2 linked regions of the Bythopirellula goksoeyrii genome follow. The protein of the gene in region 1 binds, or shares a complex with, the protein of each later gene. Links are inferred from orthologs where the notes say so. Each region holds a gene or a part of one and is shown in the gene's direction. Other genes may lie near its edges.

Region 1 (9,700 bases):
ATTCTACCACGAGAAGAATCTTCCCTCGCCCCCCAGCGGAATCTCGTCTAGAATTGTGCAACCATTGCCTTCCAGCTATGGATATCATTTCTACTATTTTATTCATCGATTTTTTCAGGAGATCTATCAAATATGAGTCGGATGGCAATCGTCGCGTTTTCACTGTTTGCTTTCATTCCCTATACCTTTGCTGCGGAGCTAAAATCCGGGCTCGATAGAAAAGCCATCGATCCGTCTGTTCGAGTACAAGACAATCCCTTCCTCTACATGAATGGCAATTGGCTCAAGCATACTCCTATACCGGCGGACAAATCGAACTACGGCTCATTTAGCCTTCTTGAGGACGAAGCCCAGTTGGCCATAAAGGAAATATGCGAACAGGCCGCTGAGAGCGACCACCCCAAGGGAAGCCTCGAACAGAAAATCGGCGATTTCTACACCAGTTACATGGATGAAGCCACTATCGCCAAGCATGGGATTGGGTCCCTGCAAAGCGAATTGGATGCAATCGATCATGTGAAATCCTACGACGAACTGATTGAACTTTTTGGCCATTTCAATCAAATCGGTGTTGAAACTCCTTTCGGGTTCTTTGTCGACCAGGACGACAAAGATTCGACTCGCTATCTGGCTGCTCTGATCCAGTCAGGCACAACTCTCCCTGACCGAGATTACTACCTGGAAGAGAGCGAAGAGAATCTTGCCGCCCGAGCGGCATTGGTGAAGTATATCAACACATTGTTTGAGCTAAGCGATCTGCCCCACGAAAAGAACGTTGGCACGCAAATCCTGGATCTTGAAACAGCTCTCGCCAAGCTGCAGTGGACGAAAACCGAGCTTCGTGACGCCCACAAACGCTATAACAAGCATACAATTGCCGAACTAGTGGAACTCTCTCCCAGCCTTCCTTGGGAATCTTTTTTCGACTCAGCTAGTGTCGAGGGAGTCGAAGAGCTAAATGTTTGTACCCCTAGCTTCTTTGAAGAGCTCGATGCATTGATAGGTAACACCCCTTTGGACGTGTGGAAAGAGTACCTCCGCTTTCATCTGCTCGATGCGTTCGCAAGCGCGCTTCCAGCCCCTTATGTCGACGCACAATTCGCACTCTATGGCAAGCAACTCGGGGGTACGCCAGAGTTGGAGCCGCGTTGGAAACGCGCCGTCGATGCGATCTCTGGCAAACGCGGGTTTGGCGTCCTTGGAGATGCTGCCGGGCAGCTCTATGTCAAAAAGAACTTTCCTCATCGAGCCAAAGAGCGAATGGATGACTTGGTTGGCAATTTGATGAAGGCCTATGAGCAAAGTATCGACGACCTAGAGTGGATGACGCCTGTCACCAAAGAAAAAGCCAAAGAAAAACTTGCTAAGATCACTACAAAAATCGGACACACCGACAAATGGCGAGATTATTCGGCACTTGTTATTGAGCCAGACGATCTACTGGGCAACTATCTTCGCTCAGCAGAGGTGGAATACAATCGCATGATCGACAAACTGGGGAAACCGGTCGACAAGGAGGAATGGTTCATGACCCCTCAGACGGTCAATGCTTATTACAACCCGGGCCAAAATGAGATTGTATTCCCCGCCGCGATTCTGCAACCTCCATTCTTCGATGTCGATGCCCACGACGCGGTCAACTATGGCGGTATTGGTGCGATTATCGGGCACGAGATCAGCCATGCTTTCGACGATCAAGGGAGTAAATACGATGGTGATGGCAATCTCAACAATTGGTGGACAGACGAGGATCGAGCTGCTTTCCACAAGCTCACTTCAAAGCTAGTCGATCAGTTTAACAGCTATTCTCCACTACCAAGCAAACACGTGAATGGTAAACTCACCCTGGGAGAAAACATTGCCGACCTCTCGGGAATGTCGATCGCCTACAAGGCCTATAACTTGTTCTTGGATGGAGAGGAGGCGCCTATCATCGACGACTGGACGGGCGACCAACGCTTCTTTCTTGGATGGTCCCAGAGCTGGCAGCGAAAATACCGCGATGCCGAGATGTTGAAGCGACTACTCGTCGACCCTCATTCACCTTCGATGTATCGGAGCAACGGCCCCATGTCAAACTTCGATCCCTTTTACGAAGCGTTTGAAGTCAAGCTCGGCGACGAACAATACCGCGCACCCGAGGATCGCATCCGAATCTGGTAGTGCCATCGCTCCTTTCTAGCCCCCGGTGAAAGCCGTGAGTTGGATCCGCCACAAACCATGGGCCCTGCGCCCAGGGCTAGAAAGGAAGCAGCTTTAAACCGTCATTTTTCCCGAGATTCACGCAAATAGTTGCGTTTCGGCCCAGTCTGATTATTCTGGAGTTAGAGGCCCTTTGGCCGTCTTTTCAGAGATTGACACTTCAGATGAAGAGGAACTCAGCAATGATCAAACAATTTGGATTCGTAGTGCTTATGGCCGTGGCCAGCCTTTCCATAGGCACCCAGGCTAAGGCACAGTGTGGTGGTGGATTCTATGGTGGTGGTTACAACTTCTGGGATTCAGGCCGACTCTACGGCATATTGTCACAGAATGTTCCCTACTACTCTGCTTTTCCACCCGTCTATTATAGCGTGCCGGTTGCCAGGACTTATGGCTACAGTCCGTTCGCCTATCCTCCGGGGGTTATGACTCCTGAGATCGACATGTCTGCGGCCGCCCCCCTAGAGATCAACAATCCGTATGTTGTGCCGGCGTCCTCGAGCACCACCGAGGAAAACTCTGCTAGCGACGACCGTGTTACCAAGACCAAAACGGCAATTGAGCCACTCGTGGTGGCAAATCCCTATGTCGTTTCGCATATCGCAAAACGATAGCACTTAGGTGAAAAATCGGATTTCAAGTATCAGACGCCAGTCACTGCTAGCAGTGACTGGCGATTTCTTTGGCCGATTGCTAACAACCAATAGCTAATAGCTCTGGACAAACTCGGCGGTATAGCTAACATTCGTCTTCCAGTTGGCGCGACGACTCTTTCCGTTGCGCAATCCTGTTCGTTTCACGGTAGAAAGGAATCTGCCGATGCGGTGGTTACTCACCCTACTCGTTTTATTATTTTCTATAGGTTGCCGAAGCCAATCGGCGCCGATCACGAATCCATTTCTTGCACCTGATCGCGTTCCCCCTCCATCAACAGGTGCATTGCAGCCCGGTGCTGCGCAGCCGTATTACCCCGGCGATCCTGTACCTGGCGCTACCAGTGTAGTCCCGCCCAGTACATCCTATCCACCTCCACCTTCCACCTATCCACCTGCCGTGACCCCTCCACCGCAAACGTCACCCGTTTACCCACCTGGTGGTTGGAATCAACCTGCTCCAACGGGTAACGTCACCCCTTACGGCGCACAACCTACTACCGGCTACGCGCCTGCCAGTATCAGCTCCGTGGAGAGCCAAGTTGTGAGCGTTTTGCCAGATAACCAGAATCTGCGATTCGCTTCCGTACCAGCCAACAATTCAACCGACATCATTCAAGTCGCAGCCCAGCAGCAATCATTGCCTCAGCAGGGCTACGTATACGAGCCGCCCATCGCGACTCAAGGATTTCCGCAATCTCAACCACTGGTTCAACAGCCAACCGCTATACTTCCCGCCGCAACAACTTTACCAGTTGCCGCTAGTGATGGTTTCCGTCCGCAGGGAAGTAGCCGACAAACGGAGTCTTCCTCTGGATTTCAATCTCCAAATATCGGCCCACAGGAAGACAGCAATTTATTTGGCTTTGACCCCACCTACACGTGGCTTCGGGGTCAACTGCAGTACTTCCCCGAAAAGGGAGTCTGGGGCGTTCGGTACATCACCATTGGAGGTGGCCTCGACCAATACGGCGGCATAGCCGTAATCAGCAATCCCGATGTCCTCGGAGGCCTGCCGGCGGGTGAACATATACTCGTTCAGGGCTATATGGAAGTGCTCGATGCGGGTGGCGGACAATTCATGCCCTCGTACACCATCGAGGGAATCCAGCGTCAACGCTGACTTGCCATTCTCAAGCGACTCCCAAGCGATATGATGGAATCTCCGCATTCGCTTCGTTAGCCGCGATGCGGAGTCCCAGCGCAGCAGAGCGCGCCCCCCGCCCCGTCATTTCAATTCAGATTACTGACCAACTGTGTCCAGAATTCCTCGCGGCCTAACATGCAATATCCGGTCGACATTCGGCGACCAGATGGCCCGCTGCGCGAGTTACGTCCCCCTCGTTACAGCTCTTGAACCCCAGATGGAAGCCCTCAACGACTACGAACTCCGCAAATCGAGCCTGGGACTGCGTTATCGGGTGCGTAGCGGTGAACCAATCGATAAGCTACTCGTCGAAGCATTCGCTCTCGTGCGAGAAGCAGGTCGGCGCAAACTCAACATGCGACACTTCGACGTGCAAATCATGGGTGGCGCTGCCATCCATCATCGATCGATCATTGAGATGCAGACTGGCGAGGGTAAAACGCTGACTGCAACATTGCCACTCTATTTGGCTGCTCTCGAAGGCAATGGTGCCCACTTGGCCACGGTGAACGATTACCTCGCACGCCGCGATGCTGAGTGGATGACGCCGCTCTATTCCGCGCTCGGCATGTCGGTCGGCATCATCCAGGGACAGCAGCCCCAGCCCGAACGCCGCAAGGCCTACGAATGCGATGTCACCTATGGCACGGCCAACGAGATGGGCTTTGATTTCTTGCGAGATCGCCTCCTTTTGCGGTCCCAGGGAGATGGCCAGCAGGACATTTTTGGCAAGATGCTTGGCGTAGCTTCGGGCGGAGGGACCGATCAACCCGTTCAACGCGGCTTGCACTTCATGCTGGTCGACGAGGCAGACAGCATCCTCATCGATGAAGCGAGAACCCCGTTGATTATCAGTGCTTTGCCTGGCGAAGATGAAAAGATCGCCGCAGAGGCCTACCGCTGGGCAGCCGAAGTCTCTCCAGAGTTCATCGAAAATGAACACTATGAATACGACCATGATGAACGCACTGTAGAACTCTCACTAGCCGGTCGGCAGTTCGTCCGAATGCTTCAAAAACCAAGCGAGATGGACCGGCTCCCTCTCTCGACCATCTACGAATATATTCAGCGCGCGATCAAGGTGGCCCGCGAGATGTTCTTCGAGCGCCACTATGTGGTACGCGACGGTGAGATTGTGATTGTCGATGAGTTCACCGGCCGTATGGCCGAAGGGCGGAAGTGGCGGGCAGGAATCCATCAAGCCGTTGAAGCCAAGGAAGGCGTTGAAATCACTTTTGCCACCAATCAGGCCGCCCGCATTACGATCCAAGACCTGTTTCTACGCTACGAGCGTTTGGGAGGCATGACCGGCACAGCGTCGACCAGTCGTGGCGAGTTGAAGAAAATCTACCATGTGCATGTCCTCTCGATCCCTACCAACCGCCCCCCTATCCGCAAGCAACTCCGCACACTTGTGTATGGTACAAAGGATCAAAAATGGGCAGCCGTGGTAGAAGACGCCATTGAGCAACATCGGCTCGATCGACCCGTGCTGATCGGCACCCGCTCGATCGACAAAAGCGAACACCTGGCCAACCTCCTTGTGGAGCAAGGTGTGGAGCCGGTCATTCTCAATGCCCGCCATGTGGCTCGCGAGGCCGAGATCGTCGCTGCGGCTGGCGAGAAAGGCAAAGTCACAGTCGCTACCAACATGGCAGGCCGTGGTACCGACATTCGCCTCGGCGAAGGGGTCCGCGAGATCGGGGGCCTGCACGTGATTTGCACAGAACTCCACGAAGCCAAACGCGTCGACCGCCAACTCATCGGACGTTGCGGACGACAGGGGGATCCCGGCACATACCGCCAGTTTCTAGCCCTCGATGACGAAATCTTGCTCTTGGGCTACGGCCCCAAGCGCGCCGCCAAACTCGAAGCCTTGGGCCTAAAATCCACCGGCCCGATAAAAGGGATGGAGCAACTGTTCCACCGCGCCCAACGGCGCGTCGAAAAACGCCACTTTCGCGACCGCAAGATCCTCCTCTACCACGAAAAAGAACGCCAAAAGGTCCAACGCCAAATGGGCCAGGATCCGTATCTGGATACGCCAGGGTAAAATATGGCGCTCGGCCTCCCGCCGCCGCTAACGCCCCACCAAAATGCCGCTTGCGGCTTAGCGGTCAATCAGCGACCTTTTCCCCCTCCATAGTCAAATGCAATCTCCGGTATCTCAACTTCGCCAATCTTTGCTCCCGGATAGGAAATTCGAAAACCCTTTTGATCTGGCGAAACCTTGTAAGAAACCTTGTTGCCCGTTGGGCCTTGCGGTAGCACGCCACCAAAATCGCTGGCTACCTTGGACAATTCATTCGGGAAAAGCTCACCCTGTTTGTTGGCGCTGAGCGCCAAAACTACATCGGCCAAATTGTGTTCCGCAGCATGCGAAGCATAGTAGGCCGAAATCTGTCCTGGATTTAGTGTTTCGGGGTCACCTAGCCGCATGAGTTTGGGAGCAAACTCTTTATAGATTTGTTGTCCCACGCCAATTGCTTTTCCCAAGGGGAGGGAAAGACCGTCAAGCATACGCTCGTAATACTCAGCATTGACAGTGCGTAAGTTTTCGATGAACTCATCAAAAGACGTTTCGTCTGCAAATACTGACTCGGGAACGCCTCGCTTTATGGCTTCTGCTTGAACGAACTCTCTGACAGAGGCCTGGTCTAAGTGGTCGGGCTGCCCCTCAGTTACAACTAGCATTAATTCAGCCCAGTTGCCATCGGGATAGGCTTCCTTTAATTCCTTGAGACGTAGATCGACCAAGGCAGCTTCGTAACCTATCACGGTGGCAGGTGAAAGTGGATTTGGTGCGATCGCACTCAGTAGCGACCGAACCTGCCTAATCAACTTCGGATCGGGACAATGCACGGCCCAAGCAGAGAGTGCGTGAAAACCAGTCTCCAAAATCCGTACCGCTTCGACCGATTCTGCCAGGGTGAGTTGTTCTCCCATGTGCTGGCCCATACGAATCACGTCGAGATACAGTTGAGCCGATTTCTCCCAATTGCCCTCGGCTTGTTGCTGCATGCCATAGAGCGCAACCAATTTGGCTAAATGCTGCATCGGTCCAACATGAGGCAGAAGGGTGCCCGCAGAATAAGCACTCAGATCGGCACCGAAGTCTGCATTGGCCTGAGCAGCACCGATGAGAGCCGATCGAATCGCGTAGCGAGAGGCAACCAGCAAAGCGTCAATCGCTTTTAATTCGTCTGCGGATGTCTCCGGGGTGACAATCTCCCAGATTGGTTTTTCAAGTAGCTTGCGTTTCTCGACATCAACATCCGCTAGAAAAAGAATCGCACGCTGATAATGTAGTGCGGCATTGCTAGAAGAAGTGGGAAGCCGTTGTTCTAGTTCAGCGGCATTGGCCGAACAATGCAGAACAATGACAAACAAGAGAGGGCAAAGCAGAAAACTGAAGCACCCTGTTCGAAGTGTAATTCCAGCGAAATAGGAATGCCAACGAAGATCCTGGATCGGTTTCATAATGCGGCTTTCAATCGAGATCGGAATTAAAGTGACTAATTTGCTAGTAAATTGGAAACGGAGCCGTTGTTCCAATTCCTCGGAGTATCTGATATCTGGCAGCATCTTCGGAAGTGACAAGCGGCCTAACTGATCGTTGGTACGATGGGTCAGAGAATGGTTTCTGAACCCGAGGTGAAGCAGCAAACACATTTCGATTTGCTGCTGGCTGTGGAGTCGACATCACTGGCAATCCCGAGGATACCGTTCTTCTATTTGCCGTGGGATTTCGAAAGCCACCACCTTGCTGAGCGGTAGACCGGCTTTCCACCACTTGGCGTCGAAGTTGACGCTCCCGCTCGTTCTGCTGAATGTTCCTGGCGCGCTCTTGCTGAAAGTTTAAAAGCCAAGCCTTGAGTTGCTCTGAACTCAAGGCTTCAAGGTCTGCCATGTACTTATCCGCCTGCTCCGGCGTGATCTTCGCCGAGCGTTCAAAAGTAGTTTTCAGATGAGCACGTGCTTCGAGCATCTCTTTGCTATTCCAGATTTTGTCATGCTCGGCGGCATCACTTGAAGGTGGGACATTTTGACCGGGGGATTGTTCAGTTTCCCCTGGAGATTGTGCAAGCGAGAATTCAAAGTCCAACCCAAAGCCGTAGATCCCTGTGGAGAACAGCAACGCTCTAAGTATAAGTCGTGTGCCAAGAGGTTTCATGACAGGAACTCCAAGCAATGTTCAAAAAGAGGTATCTTGGTCAAAAATACAACATGCCTGAGTGTTAAGCGAACACATTGCCTTGCAAGTTATACGTGTAATCTAGACTAGACTAACCAGTAAAGAGATTCAAGACACATTCAAAATGTCATTGAGAAGATCGATTCAATTGAAATATCGATGTTTCTATCTCACCTCAGGGGCTAGGCGATAGAATCACTGAAACTCCTCAGCAAAGGCCTTGGCGTTCAGCAACTCCCCCGTGGCGTGTTTTGTTAGCTCATTCCACGGCAGCGTCGCCCCCGGATCAAAAATCTTCTCCTGCATGAACGCCCCGACCCGGGGAACACGAGTATAGATGGCATTTGCAGGATCTCCTGGCAGCTCCAAATCTCGACAAATAGCTGCATGGACTTGGCAGGCAAATAGCTCACCCATCATGTAGTTATGGTAATAGCAGGGGGCACTGACAATGTGAATCTTGCTAGCGAAATCAGGTGCTTTTCGATCTGCTGGGCGTTTTACTAGTTGGTATTTCTCAACAAGATCCCACCAAAGTTGGTTAAGGTCTTGATCGGGATCTTCGTACATCGCCATTTCAAATCGCAGCATCACCTGACACCAACGAGAAAATATCAGCAACTTATCTCGTCGCATTCTCTGACTGGCGGCCTTGTACCTTGCTGGATCGTCCACATCCACTCCATACGCTTTGAGCCACGCGGGATCGGTCGCAAACCGCTCAAACATCATCGCCACTCCTTCGGTAGTGAGAATATGTGAATTCACCCGCAATAAATAGGGAAGTGACATAGGAATATATTTACTGGAATAGACCGAGTGGCCTAACTCATGGAGCATTGTGCTCATCCAATACTCATTGGGAACGATATTGGCCAACACTCGGACATCACCTTCGCGATCGATATCAGTACAAAACGCGTGGGGGCTTTTCTTTGCTTTTTCGTAGAGATCGCTATTTTCAAGTACGTCCTCTATCGGAAGTTGGATTCCTGCATAGAATTCGCGACAAACTCGTAAAATATCGGCATCCGAAAATGGTCCGCCAAGATCGACTTCATAAACCGCCGGTGGCTCTTGAAAGAAGGGATCCTGATAGTGCCAGGGTTGCAGGTCGGAAATCAAGAGCCCGTACTGGTCCGCAAGTGCCGTATCAATCTGCTCTTTGGCGCGGGCATACGGCTCCCGCGTCAACTCATCTAATTCATCAAAGAGTGCGAGTATTTCTTCCTGGTCCTGCTCATTAATGGCGAGTTGCATTGCGTGATAGTTCTTGAACCCAAGTTCTTTGGCTGCCTCGTTTCTCATACGGACTAACTCTCGCAGATCGACTGCAACCTGACCCCCAACATCTTTGTTTGCTTTCCACACCTGCTCCCTCTCGGAAGAGTCCTTTGACTTGAGCAAGACATCACGAACCTCACTATCGCTATACGACTTCTCTCCAATCGTCGCGCGGAACTGATTGAATTTCTTCTCAATCTCATTCGCCTTGGCCGACAT
Region 2 (9,738 bases), 2.3 Mb from region 1 along the record:
TGTTCAAGCGGGTCCGACCTCGCGCCCGAGGTATGGCACACATTATCAAGAAACGTTTCGCACACATCCACGTATCAATCGAATAACACTCGACGGACTGGTTCGCTTGAGCGACCAGTAAAAAAACATGGGTCAAAAAGTCAATCCAATTGGTTTTCGCACAGGCATCATGCTGGGCTGGAAGAGCCGCTGGTATGCCTCGAAGAAAGAGTTTTCGGATCTGTTGGTCGAAGATCATAAGATTCGTAAATTCGTGCACCAAAAATACAAATTTGCCGGCATCCCCAAGGTGGAGATCGAGCGGACTCGCGACGAAGTGAAGGTGATCTTGTTTGCTGCTCGTCCGGGTGTGATTATCGGTCGCAAGGGGCAGGAAGTCGAGCAATTGCAAGACGAATTGCAGGCCCTGGTGGGTCGGCGGATCAACATTAAGATCGAAGAAGTTTCTCGCCCCGAGTTGCAGGCGCAGCTTGTGGCCGAAGACATTGCCGAGCAGCTAGCCAAGCGTTCGAGTTTCCGCCGTACGATGAAACGCTCGATCGAACAGACAATGGAAGCGGGAGCCAAGGGCATTAAAGTGCAACTGGCTGGCCGCTTGGGTGGTGCTGAAATGGCCCGCCGTGAAAAGCAGATTTCCGGATCGATTCCGCTAAGTACCTTGCGGGCAAAAATTGACTACGGATTTGTGGAGGCCAAGACGGCACAGGGTCATATTGGCGTTCAAGTTTGGATTAACCAAGGTATGTACGAGGACGAGATCGATGGCGCTGATGCCCAAGAGGGTCAAGCACAGAAAAAGCCAAAGAGGTCGTATAAGAGGTAACGCCACCCGTGGAAACCGTGTCGTCTTCGGCGAATTCGGTTTGCAAGCTATGGAGGGGGGGTGGATTAGTGCCCAGACGATCGAGGCAGGACGTATCGCCGCACAGCAGTATGTGCGTGGTGAAGGAAAGCTGTATATACGCATCTTCCCTCATAAGTCGATTACATCCATTCCTTTGGAAACGAGAATGGGAAAAGGCAAAGGAGAACCCGATTTCTGGGCGGCTGTAGTCCGACCGGGAACTGTCCTCTACGAGGTATCGGGCGTGACCGAGCAGGCCGCGCGTATTTGCCTGGCCCGCCTGGCACACAAGATGCCCATCCGTGTTCGTATGGTGAAAAGGACCTAGTAATTAGGTGCTAGCGATTAGCTGTTAGTAAGACACAGCTAAAAGCTAACGACTAACAGCTAATAACTAACAATGACTAAAGCCAAAGAATTACGCGACATGAGCGATGAGCAGCTAGAGCTGACGCTCAATGAAGCCGTAGAAAACCTATTCCGTTTTCGTGTGCAGGCCCAGACAGATCGTCTGGATGCCCCCAGCGAATTGCGGAAGCAGCGCCGATTGATTGCTCGAATTAGGACCATTCAAACCGAAAGAGCGAGCTCGGCCGTTGCGGAAACCGCATCATAAAACCAAGTGCAGCAACTGCAAATTGTTCGCCGATAGCTGAGAGCTAACAAATGCCAAAGAAACAACTAATTGGTGTCGTAACCAGTGACAAGATGAATAAGAGTCGACGCGTGGAAATTGGCCGTCTGGTCAAGCACCCCAAGTTCGGCAAGTACATTCATCGTCGCACGGTTTGTCATGTCCATGATGAGAACAACGAATCGAACTTGGGAGACACGGTCGAGATCATCGAGTGCCCCCCCAAGTCCAAGCTCAAGCGCTGGGATTTAGTGCGAGTTGTGGCTGAGAACCAGCAGGTGGATATTGTCGCAATGCGTGCTGCCGCCAAGCTGGAACAAGCAGCTGCCGAGGATGGTCAGAATTAGTTCAGAATCCCGTCAGTCGTTATTAATATTTATTAATCCAAGTCGTTAGAGGCTTAAATCATGATCCAGATGCAAAGTCGCCTTGCCGTGGCCGACAATACCGGCGCCAAGGAAGTGATGTGTGTCAAAGTATTGGGAGGAAGCCGCCGGCGCTTTGCCCATCTGGGTGACGTGATCGTTTGCAGCGTGAAAAGCGTTATCCCAGGGAGTGACGTTAAGAAAAAAACCGTGGTTCGAGGAGTCATCGTCCGGGCAAAATACCCAACGCGACGCTCCGACGGCAGCTATGTGCGATTCGATTCGAACGCCGTCGTGTTGATCGACAAAGACAACAATCCACGCGGCACGCGAATTTTCGGTGCGGTAGCTCGGGAACTACGCGAGCGGAAGTTCATGAAAATCGTCAGCCTTGCCAACGAGGTCATATAGCTATGTTGATTCGTACCGGAGACAACGTTGAAGTCATTGCTGGCGCCGATCGCGGCACCAAGAGCCGTGTGATTCAAGTCAACCGTGAAACGGGTAAGGCTTTGGTTGAGAACGTCAACCGTGTTTATAAGCACGTGCGTCGTAGCCAGAAGCATCCCCAGGGTGGTCGGCTGAGCAAGGAAATGCCCGTACAATTGTCCAATTTGTTGTACGTCTGTGAGTCCTGTGGCTCACGAACTCGCTTGGGAGCCCGGTTCAGCGATGCGGGGGCCAAGGAACGCTTTTGCAAGAAGTGCAATGCAAGTGCAGGTGAAATTTCGCCCGCTCACAAAGGTCACGCCAAGAAGTAAAGAATTCGCCTGCGGCTAAGTCGCGGCCAGTAAAATCCAGCTCGTATTACAAGTAATTAAGAACGATCGTCCCATGTCAGCTCGCTTACAAGAACAGTATCAGAAAGAGATCCTTCCCGGCCTGGCTGAAAAGCTTGGACGGAAGAATCCTCATTCCCTGCCTAAGTTGCAGAAAATAGTTGTCAGTATGGGTGTAGGAAGCGCCATTTCTGACAAGAAGCACATGGAAGACGCTCTTTCTGCACTAACTGAAATTACTGGCCAAAAGCCAATGGTATGTCGGGCACGAAAATCGGTGGCGGCGTTTAAACTCCGCGAGGGATCGCCTATCGGTTGCAAAGTGACCTTGCGAGGTCAGCGAATGTACGAGTTTCTGGATCGCTTGATCTCGATCGTTCTTCCTCGTGTGAGGGACTTTCGCGGGCTCAATCCCAAAGCATTTGACAGACAGGGCAATTACAGCCTAGGGCTCAATGAACAGTTGGTATTTCCAGAGCTCAATCCAGATAAGTATACCCGGCCGCAAGGGATGAATATTGCCTTGTGTTGCTCTACTTCGTCAGACGATGAATCGCGCGAGATGCTGAGTAGTTTTGGTATGCCGTTTCGAACCGAAGAAGAAAAGCAAAACTAGAAAAGTTATTGATTCTCCCACTTTTTAGAATCAACGAATCATTGAAAGGACTGCAAGTCACGTGGCAAGTAAATCGAAAATCGCAAAGGCCGAACGAAAGCCAAAGTTTTCATCGCGGATCGAATCGCGTTGCAAGCTATGTGGCAGGCCGCGCGCCGTTTATCGTAAATTTGGCATCTGTCGTATTTGCTTCCGGAAGTTGGCGGATCGAGGACTAATTCCCGGCGTCAAAAAGGCCAGTTGGTAACAAGCTTTTATTTAGAGTGTGAAAGTACAACCCTGTAGGGGGACCAGAAGACTATGATGACCGATCCAATTGCCGACATGCTCACACGCATTCGCAATGCAGTTTGCATTGAGCGGCCTGTCGTCGAAATGCCTCATTCCAAGGTAAAACGCGGCGTTGCCGAAGTGCTCAAGCGTGAAGGTTACATCTGGGATTGGCGCGAGGAAGATGCCTCCAATACCCCGGGATCTCAGCTGTGTATCGACTTGAAGTATGGTCCGAACGGCGAACGTGTCATCCGCCATATCAAGCGGGTGAGTAAGCCTGGTCGACGTGTTTATAGTCGCGCCACGGAGTTGCGTCCTATCCTCAACGGTTTAGGGATTTCGATCATCAGCACCAGTCGTGGGGTGATCAGTGATCGTGAAGCACGCCAAAAGAATCTGGGCGGCGAAGTATTGTGTGAACTATGGTAAGGAAGGTGTTACCTATTAGCAGTTAGTAATTAGCCAGAGGTTGGCTGCAATTACTTCCTAATAGCTAACGACTAATAGCTAAGAGCTTAATAATGTCCCGAATCGGAAAAAAACCAATTGCTGTTCCTTCCGGAGTCAAGGTAGGCGTTTCGCAGCGCGAGATTACTGTCGAGGGAAAACTTGGCAAGCTCGTGTGGTCGCACCGCCCCGAAGTGGCCGTAGAAGTGGCGGAAGATGGCAAAGAAGTAAACGTTACTCGCAAAGAAGAGAATCGTGAAGGTCGAGCCTTGCATGGTCTGACTCGCGCCCTCATTCAGAACATGGTGGTGGGTGTCTCCGAAGGCTACGAGAAGAAACTCGAGATTCACGGAGTCGGCTACCTGGGTGCCATTCAGAACAACGTATTGCAGTTGCGAGTTGGCTTCGCCAACGAGATCCAGAAGCCAATTCCTGCAGGCGTGGAAGTTACTTGCCCGGATCAAACGCACGTGGTGGTTCGAGGCATAGATAAGCAAAAAGTCGGGCAATTTGCAGCCGAAGTTCGAGCTGTACGGAAACCGGAGCCTTACAAGGGCAAGGGGATTCGCTACGAAGGTGAGCAAGTGCGGCGCAAGGCAGGTAAGACGGCGAAATAAGTTTGGAGCCGAGCCTCTTCAGAGACAGGCATACAAAATAGCACAACGAGAAAAACCATGGACCATAACAAAGCACTCGGCAAGCAACGTCTGCGTCGGACCTATCGTGTTCGTAAGCGCGTTCGTGGTACCGAAGACAGGCCCCGCCTGTGCGTCAATCGTACCTTACGTCACATTACGGTGCAGGTGGTTGACGATGTTGCTGGAGTTACCCTGGCAAGCGCTTCGACAAACGACAAGTCGCTGGCAAAGAGCCTGAAGTATGGTGGCAACTGTGCTGCCGCCGAAGCGATTGGAAAGCTGATCGCCGAGCGGGCAACAGCTAAGGGCGTGAAGGAAGTCAGTTTTGATCGTGGTTCGTGCAAGTACCATGGTCGTGTAGCAGCTTTAGCCAACGCAGCACGTGAAGCCGGATTACAGTTTTAATAAAGCAACCCGGTGGCGTAAGCCTCTGGTATGCGTAACCCACTAACTCGCAAGCAAACACAAACCAAATACCAATTTCTGGAGTAAACCTATCGTGGCTGGTCCCGGTCGAGGAAGACAAAAAAAAGAAGATGATGGCCCACGCGCCGGCGAGCTGATGGAAAAGGTCGTCAAGATCAAGCGCTGCTCCGCTGTGGTCAAGGGCGGTCGCCGTTTTAGCTTTGCAGCGATGGTGGTTGTCGGCGATGGCAACGGCAAGGTCGGCTGGGGCTATGGCAAGGCCAACGAAGTCCCTCCCAGTGTTGAAAAGGCTGTGAAGGAAGGTATGCGAAGCATGGTAACCGTGGCCCGGCAGGATTCCACGATTCCCCATGTTGTCAAAGGGCATTACGGTGCCGCACGAGTGATTCTGGTTCCTGCCTCTGCTGGTACAGGTGTGATCGCAGGCTCGGCAGTGCGTGCCGTCTGCGAAGCTGCCGGCATCCATGATATTCTCACCAAGAGCTTTGGGTCGACGAATCCTGTCACTTTAGTGAAGGCGACCTTGGGTGCTTTGGAACAATTGCGTCCCCAGGTAGATGTAGAACGCTTACGCGGAGTGACACTGTCATGATTCTCAACGATGTCCATCGCGGCATTCAAAAAAACAAGAAACGCAAACGTTTGGGTCGTGGCCCAGGCAGCGGACACGGCAAGACCGCAGGTCGTGGCCACAAAGGCCAGGGCTCTCGTTCGGGAGTGTCAAGTCTCTCCATTTGGGTGGGTGGCATGACTCCGCTGGTGCGCCGTGTTCCCAAGCGAGGTTTTCATAACCAATTCGGCCTAGAAGTAGCCGTCGTCAATGTTGGACAGCTAGATAAAGCTTTTGCTGCTGGTGAGGAAGTCACCCTTGAAGCACTGGAAGCCAAGAACCTGGCCAAGGGACGGTTCGATCTGTTGAAGGTGCTGGGCGATGGTGAATTGACGAAGAAGTTAAAAATCCATGCTCATCAGTTCAGCAAGTCTGCGATCGAAAAAATCGAGAAAGCTGGGTGTGAGAAGGTTGTGCTTCCGGGGAAGACACCAGTCGCTGTAAAACAACGGGCAAAAAGGCAAGCGAAAAAGTCCTGAAATTGGTCAGGTTGAAATTATCCAATCTGCAATTTTCAATTCCGATTAGGATGGAGCTATGTGGGAAAAATTTCGCGTCATTTGGCAGATTCCGGAGTTGCGCCGGAAGATTTTGCTCACACTGGGCCTGTTAGCCATCTATCGACTTGGTTTTCAGATTCCGCTTCCAATTGTTGACCCTGTCAAAGTGCAGGCTTCGGCCACGAGTGGTCAATCCGGTGGCATGACCGATGTGCTGCAGCAAGTAGCCGTCTTTAGTGCTAGCCAACTTACCCAAGTAACAATCTTTGGCTTGGGGATTATGCCGTACATTTCTGCCTCGATTATCTTTCAGCTTTTGGGGAGCGTTTATCCGCCGTTGGAAGCTTTGCAAAAAGAAGGGGAGGCCGGCAGGAAGAAAATTAACGAATACACGCGCTACGCGACCGTCTTGATCTGTGTTATTCAAAGCTGGGTCTACGTGAATGCGTACATTGTCCCTATGCAACTGGTAGATGCTGCGTATCTCAATCCCGATACCGGCTCGCTTATGTTTAGCTGGAAAGTGGTGGCCGTACTTACCATGACGGCGGGCACCGTGTTCTTGATGTGGATCGGCGAACAGATCGATGAATTTGGCATCGGCAACGGTATCAGCCTCTTGATCATGGCAGGTATTTTGGCTGCCATGCCTGGTGCTGGATATGAACTGATCAAGCAAGCCTCGCTGGAGTTGGGTGGTGGTGCAGGTGGAAAGCTGGGCATTGAACAGTTGCTCATGTTGGCGGTCATGTTTGTCGCTGTCGTGGCGGGAGTGGTCTATATCACTCTCGGACAGCGGCGGATCCCCATGCAGAGTGCCAAGCATGTGCGAGGTCGCAAAGTTTATGGCGGTACGCGGCAGTATCTCCCTCTCAAAGTGAATCAGTCCGGCGTTATGCCGATTATCTTTGCCAGTAGCTTATTGATGTTGCCGGCCCTGATATTCACTCAGTTGAACAATATTCCTTGGAAAGCAGATGGCTTGTGGGATAACTTCTTCAGCTGGGCTAGCGATGCCTTCTCCCGAGATTCGTTGACCTATGTGCTGTTTTATGTCGCACTGATCTACTTTTTCTGCTATTTCTGGACCGCGATTACTTTCAATCCAAAAGACGTAGCAGACAATCTCAAGAACTACGGTTCTTTTATTCCCGGCTATAGACCAGGAAAGCGAACCAGTGATTATTTGGAAAAGGTGATGTTCCGCATCACCTATGTTGGTGCGGGATTCTTGGCCCTGGTGGCTATTATTCCGACAGTAATTTCGACTTCAATGGGAGTCCCCTATCGCTTGGCGAGCTTCTATGGTGGAACGGGACTTCTGATTGCCGTGAGTGTAGCTTTCGATTTAGTGCAAAAAATCGACAGTCACTTGGTTATGCGTAACTACTCGGGACTGCTAGAAAAATCTTAGGCGGCTGGCCGACCGAACTGATGCTAAACTACTGCGCGATAGTCGCGTGATATTCTGGGGACCTGAGTTTGTCATGCGGATTGTTTTTATTGGGCCGCCGGGTGCTGGCAAAGGGACTCAGTCCGTGCGGCTAGCAAAGCATTTGAATGTGCCCCCTCTCTCGACTGGTGCCATGCTTCGAGATGCCACCGCCAAAGGTACAGAACTTGGCATCGAGTCGGCCAAGTTCATGAAGCAAGGAAAGCTTGTTCCTGACAAGCTGGTGGAACAGATTCTTTTTCAACGGTTGGACGACCCCGATTGCGCCGAAGGTTGCATTATCGATGGTTTTCCTCGAACCGTGCCGCAAGCTGAAGCACTGGATCAGTGGCTTGCTGAGCGGCGGAGTCCCCTGGAGATTGTTCTGGAACTTTATGTTCCGTTCGAAGAATTGCAACGCAGACTAGCAGGGCGAGGCCGTGCGGACGACTCTCAAGAGGTCGTTAAGAAGCGATTGAGGGCTTACGATGACCTTACCCGCCCGTTATTGGATTACTACCAAGGTCGCAGCAAGCTGCATAGAATTGATGGTTTGGGTAGTCCTGATGAAGTCTTTGGACGCATGCTTGCCGCAATCAAAAGCGTAGAGCCCATTCAGGGATAACGACGCACAGGATTTTTGTAAGGAACGTTGGCTCCCGGCCAGTGTGGAGCGATATTTCTCCCATGATTCACCTCAAATCGCCACGAGAGATTGGTTTAATGCGCCAAGCGGGTTTAGCCGTTTGGAAGGCGCATCAAATAGCTGGCAAGATGATCGGGCCTGGTGCCACCACAGCTGAAATCGATCGCGCTGTAGAAAAGCACTTTTCCGATCTCGGTGCTACTCCCTTGTTTAAAGACTACCCGAATTCGGTCAAAAATAAAAAGCCTTTCCCTGCAGTTACATGTATGTCGGTGAACGAGGCTGTTGTCCATGGCATCCCTAGCAACCGTCCCCTGCGTGAAGGGGATATCGTAAGTATTGACACAGGATGCAGGCTCAACGGGTGGTGTGGCGACGCCGCCAAGACCTATCCCGTCGGCCGTGTAAGTCCCGAGGTCCAGCAGCTACTCGACGTGACCGAAAGGGTTCTGGACTTGTCAATCGAATTGATGAACGAGAAAAGCTATTGGAGTCAAATCGCCGAGGAGATGGCCCAATATGTGGCTGATCATGGGTTTTCGACCGTTGAATGTTTTGTAGGACATGGCATCGGGCGTGAAATGCACGAAGATCCTCAGGTCCCAAATTATTCGAGTCGTTCCTTGCGTGGAAGTGCAGATTTCCGGATCGAGCCAGGCTTGGTCATTGCAGTGGAACCCATGGTCAATATTGGCACGAAGAAGGTAAAAACCCTTCGGGATCAATGGACGCAGGTGACTACAGACGGAAAATTCAGTGCCCATTTTGAGCATACCGTAGCGATCACACCCGATGGCCCCACTTTGCTAACCATCGCCCCAAGTCCAGCAGAACGGAAAGAAATTGCCGTTTGATCCGGTGGCTAGGTGCAAATCCCCCGCAATTGCCCAATCCACCAGCGAAAAAACCTTTGCATGGCCCGTGTGAGGCCTTGAAGAGACGCACCGAAAAGGGCTATATTCACATGTTTCGCCAGTGCCCAACGGTCGCAGCGGGAGCCCCAATCTTCTAGTAAGAGAAGTAGAGATTAGTGATGAAAGTTCGAGCCAGTGTCAAATGTATGTGCGCTAAGTGCAAGGTGGTACGCCGACGAGGTGTAGTCTACGTTGTCTGCTCGAATCCTCGCCACAAGCAACGCCAGGGTTAGTAGACGGTTGGTCTAGCTGGCAATCGGCGAGCTTCATGTGTTTGGCTATTAAGTATTGTTGTCTAAGAACAGTTCGCGTTTTTTTGAAGTGAGTGACAGATGCCTCGTTTGTTAGGTGTAGATATTCCGACGGATCGCCCGACCGTGATTTCATTGACCTATCTCTATGGAGTCGGTCCAAAGATCGCCCGGGAGTTGTGTATTAAGGCGGGGATCGATCCACAAGTGCGGGCACGTGAGTTGGGCGAAGATGAAGTCGCACGATTGGCGGCTTTGTTAGACAAAGATTACGTCGTCGAAGGTCAACTGCGACGCCAGACAAGTCAGAATATTTCCCGGTTGCGTGACATCGCCAGTTATCGGGGGCTTCGTCATCGCCGA

Evidence for each region.
Region 2: the proteins of Pr1d_RS14050 (region 1) and secY are in contact, whole or in part, in a crystal structure (PDB 3DIN), measured with the Thermotoga maritima proteins. The link is inferred for Bythopirellula goksoeyrii from one-to-one orthologs. Residues at the interface, in WP_004082002.1 of Thermotoga maritima: Glu261, Ala262, Arg263, Lys300, Ala301, Arg302, Thr303, Ile304, Ile305, Leu323, Tyr324, Asp325, Pro326, Val329, Ser330, Tyr333, Ile336, Lys340, Phe345, Val349, Glu363, Phe364, Tyr374, Ser375, Gly376, Gly377, Glu393, Ile395, Thr482, Ser483; in WP_004081795.1 of Thermotoga maritima: Glu108, Gly109, Glu110, Glu111, Ala236, Glu237, Arg238, Arg239, Ile240, Thr241, Ile242, Gln243, Tyr244, Ala245, Arg246, Arg247, Val248, Thr249, Gly250, Arg251, Arg252, Val253, Tyr254, Gly256, Ala257, Ser258, Thr259, Tyr260, Leu261, Pro262.

What each region holds. Positions count from the first base shown.
Region 1 is NZ_CP042913.1:3,524,366-3,534,065, reverse strand. Bases 3,664-6,611 are described here. They hold Pr1d_RS14050 (preprotein translocase subunit SecA), read left to right. Parts: upstream 3,664-4,168; coding sequence 4,169-6,055; downstream 6,056-6,611. Other genes in these bases: Pr1d_RS14045 (hypothetical protein), read right to left, coding at 6,124-6,611; Pr1d_RS14055 (hypothetical protein), read left to right, coding at 3,664-3,978. Outside these bases: Pr1d_RS14065 (M13 family metallopeptidase), read left to right, coding at 133-2,163; Pr1d_RS14060 (hypothetical protein), read left to right, coding at 2,385-2,816; more of Pr1d_RS14055, read left to right, coding at 3,022-3,663; more of Pr1d_RS14045, read right to left, coding at 6,612-7,482; Pr1d_RS14040 (hypothetical protein), read right to left, coding at 7,526-8,176; Pr1d_RS14035 (M2 family metallopeptidase), read right to left, coding at 8,393-9,700. UniProt on the Escherichia coli protein: Required for protein export, interacts with the SecYEG preprotein conducting channel.
Region 2 is NZ_CP042913.1:1,183,238-1,192,975, reverse strand. What follows is about bases 5,372-8,357. They hold secY (preprotein translocase subunit SecY), read left to right. Parts: upstream 5,372-6,169; coding sequence 6,170-7,546; downstream 7,547-8,357. Other genes in these bases: map (type I methionyl aminopeptidase), read left to right, coding at 8,252-8,357; Pr1d_RS04665 (adenylate kinase), read left to right, coding at 7,620-8,189; rplO (50S ribosomal protein L15), read left to right, coding at 5,611-6,111; rpsE (30S ribosomal protein S5), read left to right, coding at 5,372-5,614. Outside these bases: rplV (50S ribosomal protein L22), read left to right, coding at 1-86; rpsC (30S ribosomal protein S3), read left to right, coding at 128-823; rplP (50S ribosomal protein L16), read left to right, coding at 762-1,172; rpmC (50S ribosomal protein L29), read left to right, coding at 1,245-1,460; rpsQ (30S ribosomal protein S17), read left to right, coding at 1,511-1,825; rplN (50S ribosomal protein L14), read left to right, coding at 1,886-2,254; rplX (50S ribosomal protein L24), read left to right, coding at 2,257-2,604; rplE (50S ribosomal protein L5), read left to right, coding at 2,678-3,238; Pr1d_RS04700 (type Z 30S ribosomal protein S14), read left to right, coding at 3,300-3,485; rpsH (30S ribosomal protein S8), read left to right, coding at 3,539-3,940; rplF (50S ribosomal protein L6), read left to right, coding at 4,033-4,575; rplR (50S ribosomal protein L18), read left to right, coding at 4,633-5,001; more of rpsE, read left to right, coding at 5,159-5,371; more of map, read left to right, coding at 8,358-9,064; rpmJ (50S ribosomal protein L36), read left to right, coding at 9,244-9,357; rpsM (30S ribosomal protein S13), read left to right, coding at 9,457-9,738. UniProt on the Escherichia coli protein: The central subunit of the protein translocation channel SecYEG. Consists of two halves formed by TMs 1-5 and 6-10.